2 regions of the Collinsella sp. AM43-1 genome follow, and region 1 is predicted to be linked to the other one. Evidence: riboswitches for the same ligand, from Rfam matches in the RefSeq annotation. Region 1 holds a riboswitch; the other holds the start of a gene.

Region 1 (5,769 bases):
CTACAGGTCTCAGGACGTCGCACACGCTGGCTACTGGGACGAGGTCTGCGATGACGGCTCCACCTATGGCGGCGATGACTACGCTGGCATCTACGGCTATGCGCTCGACCGCCTGCAGTGCTACGTGTCGGACGGAACGCGCCGATGATCGCGTTGGCATTCGTGCTCGGGTCGCTCTTCGGCGGCACAGTGGCGACAATCGGGCTCTGCATCGTAAGCATCAACCGGCGCTAACGACTGCGGGCGATAACAGCAAAAGGGGCCGTGGCGGTTCGTCGCCACGGCCCCTTTCTCGTATCCCTCGAATATCCCAAGTGGGCGCAAAACCCTAAGTACGGTCAGCGTGTTGCGGTACGTTCAGCGTGTTTTGCCTGTTGGTCAGCATCAATAGCGAGCTGCGGCAAACTGTCTCAGTACTGCCACATGTGATTGACGGGGCCGGAGCCTTTGCCCATGTTCAGGCCGGCGGCCAGAGCGCCGGTTAGGTAGGCCTTGCCGCCGTTGACGGCGTCGGCAAGATCCATGCCCTGGGCCAGCGCGCAGGCGATGGCGGACGAAAGCGTGCAGCCGGTGCCGTGTGTGTTGTCGGTCTCGATGCGCTTGTGGCGGAACCACGTGGTGAGCGGATCGCCCAGATGGTTGCCCTCGTCATCGAGTGGCGCGGGTTCGGCCAATACATCGTTAGCCTCGTTGACAAGATGCCCACCCTTAACGAGGGATGCGCAACCAAAGCGGCGGGTGAGGAGCATGGCAGCATTTTGCTGTGTGCGCTCGGAGTCGACCTCGTAGTCAAGCAGGGCCATGGCCTCGGGAATATTGGGCGTGATGACGGTTGCTAGTGGGAACAGGCGGCGGGTGAGCGCCTCGGCGGCATCTTCGGTAATCAGCCGTGCGCCCGAGGTGGCTACCATGACGGGGTCGACGACCACGTTTGTCGCGTTCCAGGCGCTCAGGCGGTCGGCGATAACCTCGATAATCTCGGCAGAGGAAACCATGCCGATCTTGACGGCGCTGGGGCGGATATCGTCAAATACGGCGTCGATCTGCGCAGCGACGATATCAGGGGAGATATTCTGCACGGCGGTGACACCGAGCGTGTTTTGTGCGGTGATGGCGGTGATGGCCGTCTCGGCATACAGGCGGTGCGCCGTGATGGTCTTGATGTCGGCCTGAATGCCGGCGCCACCGCTGGAATCGGATCCTGCGATGGACAGGACGGCAGGTACCTTACTGCGATCCATGTTTGCTCCCTTGTTCGGTCGGAATCAAATGGGTCTTTAAGCCAGCATTATAAAGATGCCCGGGCCGACTCTATGTCGAACCCGGGCGGGCGATGCAATCTTTACGCAAATGTAAGCAAATGTTCACACGTCAACAATTGACGAACACCATGTTACCGATTGTGGCTCCGGTGACGAGTTAGTCCTCCATGCCGAGGTCGATCGTCGTGCCTTCGAACACCTTGTTAACGGTGCGGACGGCGCACATCTTGCCGCACATGGTGCAGGTGCCCTCGGTGGCGGCGGGGGATTCTTCGTAGCGTTTCTTGCCGGTGACCGGGTCGAGAGCACACTTCCACATGGCATCCCAGTCGAGCTTGCGGCGTGCCTGGCCCATCTTGTCGTCCATGTCGCGGGCGTGCGGTACCTTCTTGGCGATATCGGCGGCGTGCGCGGCAATCTTAGTGGCCATGAGGCCATCGAGCACGTCCTGGGCGTTGGGCAGGCACAGGTGCTCGGCCGGCGTCACGTAGCACAGGAAGTCGGCACCGGAGCTGGCGGAGATGGCACCGCCGATGGCAGCGGTGATGTGGTCGTAACCCACGCCGATATCGGTCACCAGCGGCCCGAGCACATAGAACGGGGCGTTGTGGCACAGGCGCTTCTGCAGTTTCATGTTGGCGGCGATCTCGTCGAGCGCCATGTGACCCGGGCCCTCGACCATGACTTGGACGCCGGCGGCCCAAGCGCGCTTGCACAGCTTGCCCAGCTCGATCATCTCGGCGGTCTCGGTGGCGTCGTTGGAGTCGTAGAGGCAGCCCGGGCGGCAGGAGTCGCCGAGCGAAATCGTCACGTCGTACTCGTGGCAAATCTCGAGCAGCTCGTCAAAGTACTCGTAGAAGGGGTTTTCGTTGCCGGTGACCTCCATCCAGCCAAACAGCAGCGAGCCGCCGCGGCTCACGATGTTCATCAAGCGGCCGGTCTCCTTAAAGGTCTTGGTGACCGACTTGTTGATGCCGCAGTGGATGGTCATAAAGTCCACGCCGTCCTCGGCGTGCGCGCGCACGACCTCGAACAGGTCATCCTTGGTAAGCTTGACCAGCGGCTTTTCCATGTAGCCGATGGCGTCGTACATGGGGACGGTGCCCACCATGAGCGGCGTCTCGTCGATGAGCTGCTGGCGGAACTGGCGCGTCTTGCCCGAGTTGGAAAGGTCCATGATGGCGTCGGCGCCAAAGTCCTCGGCGATCTTGACCTTCTTCCATTCCTCGGCGGCATCGGCTTTATCGCCCGAGATGCCCAGGTTGACGTTGACCTTAGTAGACAGGCCCTCGCCGACACCAAAGGCGCGCATGCCTTTTTTGATGTGCACGATGTTGGCGGGAATGGCGATGCGGCCGTCGGCCACGCGCTCGCGGATGTACTCGGGGTCGCGATGCTCGCGCTCGGCGACTTCCTTCATCTGCGGCGTGATCTGCCCGGCGCGGGCGAAGTCGATTTGCGTGACGAGCTTGGGCTCGGTCTGTGTGCTCATTGGCACGGCTCCCTTCGTTGGCATTACCCATATCAGGTTTGCGGGTCAGGGCGGGCGCGCCCAGTCTCAGCCTGCCGTCTTGTCCTGCAAGCTCCCCGTTTATGTAATGGGCTCAAGTATAGCTCGAATGGGTACGATTGGCCTAACGAGCGTGCCTGTGGGGAGGCGAACATGGAAGACAAGCATCTATATCGAGAGACGCAATGGGATGTATCGGCCGAGGAAAGCCGTGCGCACCATGGCCTTGTCGCGATTGGTTTTGCGGTGCTTGCCGTGCTGGTGATTGCCTTTTGTATCTGGACGTTTGGCGGTCACGGCGGCGCTGCATGGGAGTTCGAGGCTGATGATAGCCTACCGATTATGACGGTGAGGAGTACTGGCGGTAATGCCAATACGCTCGCCGTTCCAGGCGACTATTGGTATCCGCGCGACGAGTTTGTGCAGCTGCAGTTGAGTGGTGGGTCGATTCCTGGTGAAGAAATCGAACGCGTGACTTACGACGTGGCGCTTAAAACGCTGACGGTGCAGCTCAAAGACCGGGGAGACGTCCCCACGACCATGGATATCGCCCTGACGGAATGGCGTCTGGAGCCTCCTGCGGGTGTTACGGTGTCCGAGGTCGAGCACGTAAAGATTACTTATCAAGATGGCTCGACGAGCGAGATTGCAAAGGCCGATGGCTTGGCGGAGTAACGGGGTGTTTGGAAACGGTGGGCCTATTGTGCCCGCGCGTTCATGAAAACCAGGGAGTCTTTGTCTGAAAGCTCGGGGATGTGACGATAGCCGATGTTGAATGCGGTAAGTTCGCTTGTATCCTCGAGCTTGTTTTCTGCCATCCACCGCACCATGGCGCCGCGCGCCTTTTTGCTGGCGGTCGAGCGCTGGATGGGCTTGCCGTTGCGGATGCCTTCGCCAAAGAGGCATGTGACGACCGTGGCGTCGCCCGCGAGGTGGGGCAGAACGGCTTTGGCATACTCTACGCTGGCGAGGTTGACGATCGTGGTGTTTGAGCCTGCCGGGGCGATAGCCCGCGCGAGCTTGTCGCTCCAAAACGCGTAGAGGTTTCGGGCATCGTCGACGGCGAGCTTCGCGCCCATCTCCAGTCGATACGGTTCAACGGCATGAAAGGGGCGTGCGCATCCGTAAAGGCCCGAGAGGATCCACAGATGGTCTTGCAGCCATGCGAGCTGTGCGGCATCCATGACCTCGGGCGCCATGCTCTGGTATTGAATGCCGTGATAGGACATGACGGCAGGGGAGAGGTGACGGGCGAGTGCGGGATTGTCAAGATCGCCGTTATTCAGGATGGGCCGGAACTCACGCAGGGTGTTGAGGCAAGGTCCCAGCAGTTTGTCACTCACGTTCCACAGCGCCTGCAGGCCGCCGCTGCCTTCATTCCGCTCGATATCTAGCAATGCGCGGTGGAGGCGAGCCGTCTCGTGCGCAGAGGGTGGAATGCCCTGGACTTCAAAAGCATCTTGGGCCGCGCGCATTTGCTTGGCGGGCGAAATGATGACCTGCAGCATGGACTCTCCTCTGCCAAGAAGGAAGTTGCGGTGGAATACGGTCTGTCTTGGCCGTTTATGGGCCAGTTTAGTCCGTATTTCACCGCAACTGATGAAGGGTCGGTTAGGCGCGCTCGAGGAAGGCCTTGTAGCCGCGATAGGCCTCGTAGATATCGGCCTTGTTAGCGACCTCCCACAGGGCGTGCATGGACAGGACGGCAACGCCGGAGTCGATGACGTTCATGCCGTACTCGGCCATGATGTAGGCGATGGTGCCGCCGCCGCCCGCGTTGACGCGGCCGAGCTCGCAGGTCTGGAAGTCAACGCCCGCCTCGTCCATGATGTCGCGGATGAGGGCCACGTACTCGGCGTCGGCGTCGTTGGAGCCGCCCTTGCCGCGGCTGCCCGTGTATTTGTTAAAGCACAGGCCGCGACCCATAAAGGCTGCGTTCTTGGTCTCGAACTTGCCGGCGTAGCCCGGGTCAAAGCCGGCGGACACGTCAGAGGAGAGCATGCGGCTGCGGGCGAGTGCGCGGCGCAGGGCCAGCGGGCTGCTCTCGCCGGCGAGCGTCATGATTTCGGCGACGGTGTTCTCGAAGAAACGGCTCGTCATGCCGGTGGCACCCACGGAGCCGATCTCCTCCTTGTCGACGATGAGCGTGATGCTCGTGCGCTCGACGTCTGCCACGTTGATCTGAGCGAGCATGGAGGGGTAGGCGCAGACGCGGTCGTCGTGGCCATAGCCCAAGATCATGGAGCGGTCGAGACCCATGTCGCGGGCGGGGCCGGCGGGCACGACCTCGATCTCGGCAGAGAGGAAGTCCTCCTCCTCGACGTCGTACTGTTCCTTGAGGATGTCCAGGAACATCTGTTTGACGGGCTCCTTGGGGGCGTCCTTGTCGTCCTCGTCAAACTTGACGGGGCGGCCGCCCACGATCACGTCGAGGATCTCGGCGTCGACGGCGTCCTTGGCGGGCTTGGCCATCTGCTCGCTCGAGAGGTGGATCAGCAGGTCGGAGATGGTAAAGACCGGATCGTCGGCCTTGTCGCCGATGTTGATGTCGACGGTGGTGCCGTCCTTTTTGCAGATGACGCCTACGAGCGCGAGCGGGGAAGCGACCCAGTGGTAGCTCTTGACGCCGCCATAGTAGTGCGTGTCGAGATAAGCCATGTCGCCGGCCTCGAAGGCGGGGTTCTGCTTAAGGTCCAGGCGCGGCGAGTCAACGTGGGCGCCCAGGATGTTAAAGCCCTGCTCGAGCGGGGCGGTGCCCAGGTTGACGAGCATGAGGTCCTTGCCGTGATTGGCGGCGTACACCTTGTCGCCGGCCTTGAGCGCGCGTCCCTCGGCGATCACAGTCTCCAGGTCGACGTATCCCGCCTCCTCGGCCATCTTGATACCGGTCTTGACGCACAGGCGCTCGGTCTTGTTCTCGCTCAAAAACTGCTTATAGCCGCGGCAAAGCTCCTCGAGCTCCTCGACTTGCTGTGGCGTGTACTTTTTCCATGCGCA
Region 2 (5,769 bases), on a different contig from region 1:
CAGCACGGTGGCGCCAAACATGGCAAACAGGTGCTGCAGACCGAGCAAAAACATGCGCGGGCGGCCGAGCGACGATGCATCGTAGATGGCATCGGTGACGGCGGGCGTCGAAGACTGGGACATGGATGTCCTTTCGAATGGAAGGGCGATCGGGCATATCGGATAACCTGCCCGAACGATACGATCCGAACCATTGTACGCGATACGCCATGTCTCGCATGCGCCGTCACCTGCGAACGTTACCGCTATTTCCAAACGCGCTCGGCAACGCGCTTGACCAGCGCGATCTTTGCCCATTGCTCGTCCTCGGTCAGCTTGTTGCCAATCTCGCAGCTGGCAAAGCCACACTGCGGAGACAGATACAGGTTCTCGAGCGGCACATACTTTGCCGCCTCGTGAATACGCTCGACGATGGCATCCTCGTCCTCGAGCTCTGCCGCCTTGGTGGTCACCAGGCCCAACACGACCTTCTTGCCGGGGGCAACGTACTTGAGCGGCTCAAAGCCACCGGCACGCGGCGTATCGAACTCAAGATAGAACGCATCGACGTTCTCGTGTGCGAACAGGTACGGCGCGATGGGGTCATAGCCGCCCTCGAAGGCATAGGTAGAGTGGTAGTTACCACGGCACACGTGCGTGTTAATGACAAGGTCATCGGGCTTGCCCTCGATGGCGGCGTTGTTGAGCGCCACGCCCAGCTCACTCACCTTTTGCAGATCAACCGGGCTCATACCGGTCTTTGCCACGAAATCGGTGTCGCAGTAGATACCCCAGGTACAGTCATCAAACTGGATGTTGCGGCAGCCCGCGGCATACAGGTCGGCAATCACGGTGCGGTATGCTGCGGCAATGGCATCGGCGAGCTCTTCGTCGGTCTTGTAGACGGCGTGCAGACTCTCCTGCTGGCCATCGCAGCGGTCGAGCGTGACTTCGGAGAACGTCTGGATCGGTGCCGGAATGGTCTGGCGCGCAATCTGGCCCTCCCCCTCGAGCGCCTTGACAAATTTGAAGTGCTCGACGAACGGATGATTCTCGCCGTTAATGGGACCGGTTACCACGGCAGTGTCGGCGGTAGTCTCCTCATCGTGGAACATATAGCCTGTACGCGAGGTGCGACGCTCGACGCCGTTCAGCCCCCACATAAAATCGAGGTGCCAGTAGCTGCGGCGGAACTCGCCATCGGTAATCACCTGCAGGCCGGCAGCCTTTTGCCTGTCCACTAGGTCGCGAATGGCCTCATCCTCGACGGCCTTAAGCCCCTCGGCGTCAAGCGTGCCTGCCGCATAGGCAGCGCGGGCATCCTTTACGGCCTGCGGACGAAGAAAGCTGCCGACGATATCGGCACGAAACGGCGCGTTCGGTTGAATCGAAGTGCTCATAGATATCTCCCTTTGCATTGGTTGCTTTACTGGGACAGAGTATGAGCGCTCATATGGACATCGTAAAATATATGTTTATAACAGTTTGATATAGATGTTTCCTATATCAGTTTGGACTGCCATAAAGAGATTTGACCCGCGCAGAACGCAGCAGTCTAGATGTGCTGACGAATCGCGTCGATATAGGCCTGCCCATAGCGCGTGAGCGTCGTGTTCTTGCGCGTGATAATGCCGATCTCCATGTATTCGTCCACATCGAGCGGAATCGAGATAATACCGGGGCCATTGAGCTCGTGGCTAATCACGCCCGAACACACCGTGTAGCCGTTAAGGCCCATAGCTAGGTTGAACAGCGTCGCACGGTCGCGCACGCGGATATTCTTGCGACGCTCAAAGGTCGAGGTCAGCTCCTCAGAATAATAAAACGAGTTATAGCTGCCCTGCTCATAGGACAGGAACGGGTAGTCTTCCAGATCCTCTAGCGTCACGCTGGAGCGGTCCGCCAACGGATGGTCGGCGCAGACGAAGACATGCGGCGTGGCGCAGAAGAGCCCTTCGAACACGAGCTCGTTGGCCACCAGCATGCGCTCGATGACCTCGCGGTTGTGCTCGGACAGATATAGGATGCCCAGCTCGCTTTTCATGTGCGCGACATCCTCGATAATCTCGTGGGTCTGCTCCTCGCGCAGGGTAAAGTCGTAGCGCGCGGCATCGAACTCGCGGATTACATCGACAAACGCATTAACGGCAAAGGAATAATGCTGGCAGCTCACACTAAAGTGCGGCACCTGCTCGGACGCGCCCTTGTACTTGCCTTCGAGCAGATCCGCCTGATCGAGCACCTGGCGCGCGTAGCCCAAGAAGGTCTCGCCCTCCTCGGACACAATGACACCCTTGTTGGTGCGCTCAAAGATGTGCACACCCATCTCGTTTTCGAGATCGCGGATCGACGCGGTAATCGAAGGCTGCGACACAAAGAGCCGGCGCGAGGCCTCGGTGATGCTGCCGCATTCGGCAACTTTGACGACATACCTGAGCTGTTGAAGCTTCATGATGGCCTCCCTAGACGTCCGCGAAACCCGAACCCGCCGCATCTGCCTGACGCATAAACGACGGCATCTCCCCCGTCGCGGCGCAGGCGGCAATCTGATGCAGAGCCCCGGCAACCGCATCGTCTGCCGCAGCGCCGATATGCCAGCGCGCGGCAGCCGTGACGGCCTCGTTGGCATTGGCGACTGTAACGGAGTTGGGGACGGCACCGATCATGGGCAGGTCGTTATCGGAATCGCCAAATACGGCCACCTCGTCGGACGTCAGGTCCAAAGCGCGCGCCAGCTCCAGCGCAGCGCAACCCTTGTCCCAACCTGCTGGAAGAATGTCGAACAGGCGCACACGATTGTTGGGAAACACGAGCGAGAGTTCCGGCACCTCAGCGGCAACGCGCTCGCGTAGCTCCGCGAGCTCCTCACGCGAACGAGCACTCCAGATATTCGCCTTGAACACCGACGCGTCATCGACGACAGGACGGCACGGGGCCTCTTCGCCCTTGAGCCATGCGTTGCCGCCCGACTCCATGGCGCGGCGCACGCGCTCGGGGTCACTCGTCACACAATAGGCATCGTTGCCCCAAAAGTCATCACCCAGGCCGTAGACCTTCAGATACGTATCGTCGGTCTCTTGCTCCAAGTAGTCAGCCAAGCGCATAAGGGCGGCGTTGTCGGTCGCATGCGAGGCTACCACCTCGCCGTCCACAAACATGACCTGGCCGTTGCAGAACGCGCCGGTCGAGAAGCACTCGGCGCGATTGCGGAACATCCAGCCCATCGCGGAGGGCTGGCGACCCGAAACCGGGCCAAAGTGCAGACCCGCCGCCTGCATGGCATGAATGCCCTCGATGGCGTAGTCGCTGGCGCCGTCATGCCCGGCTGGAATCAGCGTATCGTCCATATCGGTCAGCACAAGTTTAATCATAAGGCCCCCTCGGTCATTCTTAATCCCGTCTATTGTACCGACCTGCCAAAAAGAGACAGGTTTATATTGGCAGGTTTTATCTGGGAAAACGCAAAGCCCCAGTTGTTACCTGCCAAAATAAACCTGTCCCTTTTTGGCAGGTGCGCTAGTATAGGGAACAACAGATTCGATGCGGGAGTGCCGGCGGTGCAAACCACAAGGCTGAGAGGGCATGGGGCCCAATCCTTTGAACCTGTCAGTTAATGCTGGCGTAGGGAGCATGCCGCCTTTTTAGGGGCGCTGTCTATGCACAGCGCCCCTTTTCTATGCCAAGGAGGCATGTGCAGTGATCGATTCGAAACAGCTCAAGCAAAACGTGGTCAAGGCCGTGGAGGAGATTCGTGCCAACAATCCGATGGCGGGCTCCATCACCAACACGGTGACGATTGACTTTGTCGCCAACGCGCAGCTCGCCGTGGGCGGATCGGCCGCCATGGTCTATCTGCCCGACGAGGGCGAGGCGCTCGTTGCCGGCGGCGGCGCCATCTATCTGAACATGGGCACACTCTTCCCCATCTACGAGCAGACGATTCCCCGCGCGGCCAAGGCGGCACACGACGCCGGCAAGCCCTGGGTGCTCGATCCGGTGGGCCTGGGCATCGGCAGCCTGCGCACCCAACTGGTAAACGAACTCAAGCAGTACAAACCCGCCATCGTGCGCGGCAATGCCTCCGAGATTATCGCGCTCGCCGGCCTGTGGGGCCTTGAGGGCGAAGCGGCCGATCTGAGTCGCGTGCGCGGTGTCGATACCACCGACACGGTAGACGCCGCCCGCGGCGCCGCCGTGGCGCTCGCCCGCTACACCGGCGGCGCCGTTGTGGTCTCGGGCGAAGTCGACCTGATTACCGACGGCACGACCGTGGCCAAGTCCCACGGCGGCAGCCCGCTCATGTCCAAAATCACCGGCTGCGGTTGCTCGCAGGGCGGCGTGCTGGCCGTGTATGCCTGCGCCGCCGAACCGTTTACGGCGGCCATCTGCGGCACCGCCGCCTACAACGTTGCCGGCACGCGTGCCGCCGCCGTTGCCGATGCCCCGGCAAGCTTTAAGGTCGCCTTTATCGACGAGCTCTACCGCGCGACCGCCCAGGACATTGCCGATAACCAACTCGAGCTCGAGGAGGCATAAGGCATGTCCGAGCCCGCAACCAATGCCGGTATGAACACGCTCGTCGCCGTAGCCATCGCCCCGTGCGGCACCGGCGACGAGCTGTCCGCCGAGGTCGCCGAGGTCGTACGCGTCATTCGCGAGAGCGGCCTTCCCAACCGCACCACCTCGATGTTCACCGAGATCGAGGGTGACTGGGACGAAGTCATGCAGGTCGTGCGCGACGCAACCTTTGTGTTGGCGAGCAAGGGCATACGCACCGAAGTCGTGCTCAAGGCCGATATTCGACCCGGATTTACCGACAGCATGACTGGCAAGCTCGAGCGCATGGAAGCTCAGATCAAAAAGCAGGAGGAAGCACAATGAGCATCCGCGACAACCTTGATATCTCGGCCTATCTGGTACTCGGCCCCGAAAACACCCTCGGACGCCCCGTGGGCGATGTGGTGGCCCAGGCGCTCGACGCCGGCTTTACCTGCATTCAGGTGCGTTCCAAGGTGGCAAGCGCCCGCGAGATCATCGCACTGACGGGCGATGCCGCGCAGGCCATCGCTCAGGCCGGCAAAACCGGGCAGGTCGCGCTGCTGATCGACGACCGCCTTGACTGCGTACTTGCCGCACGCGAGCAGGGTATTGCCGTCGACGGCGTGCATGTTGGCCAGAGCGACATCCCCGTCGAGGTCTGCCGCAAACTTTTGGGCCCCGATGCCATCGTGGGCCTTTCGGCCCGTTGCGAGGAGATGCTCGAGTACGTCAAGACCGCCGACATGAGCCTGGTCGATTACCTGGGCGTAGGCCCGCTCCACGAGACCGAAACCAAGCGCGACTGCGGACGTGCGGCCGACGGCTCCATCATCACCAAGAGCTTTGAGGACCTGGCCGCCCTCCATGCGGCAAGCCCCGTCCCCATTGTGGTGGGCGGCGGCGTCAAGACGGCCGATCTGCCGCAACTCAAGTCCACCGGCGTCGACGGCTTCTTTGTGGTGAGCGCCGTCTGCAGCGCCGACGACCCCTACGCCGCAGCCGAGGAGCTCGTCGATACCTGGCAGCAAGCATAGACCTATGCCGAGCGGCTGCTCCGCAGCCTCATATCTTCAAGAGCGGAAAGCGCATCCCAGTTTGGACGTCCATTCTGGGATGCGCTTTCCGCATAGAGGACCAGCGGGAAACTGCGTCCCAGTCTGAACGCTGATTACGGGATGCAGTTTCCGGCGTAGTCCCTACCCCGCCAGATACGCTTCCAGCGCGGGCAACGTCGCCTCCGCATCGCGACGG

Evidence for each region. A riboswitch is a leader RNA that binds a small molecule or an ion and turns the genes downstream of it on or off. The one in region 1 is predicted to bind thiamine pyrophosphate.
Region 2: another riboswitch for thiamine pyrophosphate. It lies ahead of thiM (hydroxyethylthiazole kinase); the one in region 1 lies ahead of thiC (phosphomethylpyrimidine synthase ThiC).

Annotation. Positions count from the first base shown of each region.
Region 1 covers NZ_QSFR01000009.1:68,707-74,475, forward strand. Annotated here, with positions in the region: gene DW925_RS05900 (hypothetical protein) at 1-148, shown strand, start outside; gene thiD (bifunctional hydroxymethylpyrimidine kinase/phosphomethylpyrimidine kinase) at 411-1,241, opposite strand; gene thiC (phosphomethylpyrimidine synthase ThiC) at 1,420-2,754, opposite strand; TPP riboswitch at 2,747-2,862, opposite strand; gene DW925_RS05915 (hypothetical protein) at 2,926-3,447, shown strand; gene DW925_RS05920 (YaaA family protein) at 3,471-4,280, opposite strand; gene DW925_RS05925 (aminopeptidase) at 4,384-5,769, opposite strand, start outside.
Region 2 covers NZ_QSFR01000016.1:12,969-18,737, forward strand. Annotated here, with positions in the region: gene DW925_RS07890 (uracil-xanthine permease family protein) at 1-123, opposite strand, end outside; gene DW925_RS07895 (5-methyltetrahydropteroyltriglutamate--homocysteine S-methyltransferase) at 246-1,379, opposite strand; gene DW925_RS07900 (LysR family transcriptional regulator) at 1,535-2,431, opposite strand; gene DW925_RS07905 (HAD-IIB family hydrolase) at 2,442-3,350, opposite strand; TPP riboswitch at 3,514-3,624, shown strand; gene thiM (hydroxyethylthiazole kinase) at 3,676-4,515, shown strand; gene DW925_RS07915 (thiamine-binding protein) at 4,519-4,860, shown strand; gene DW925_RS07920 (thiamine phosphate synthase) at 4,857-5,552, shown strand; gene DW925_RS07925 (patatin family protein) at 5,715-5,769, opposite strand, start outside.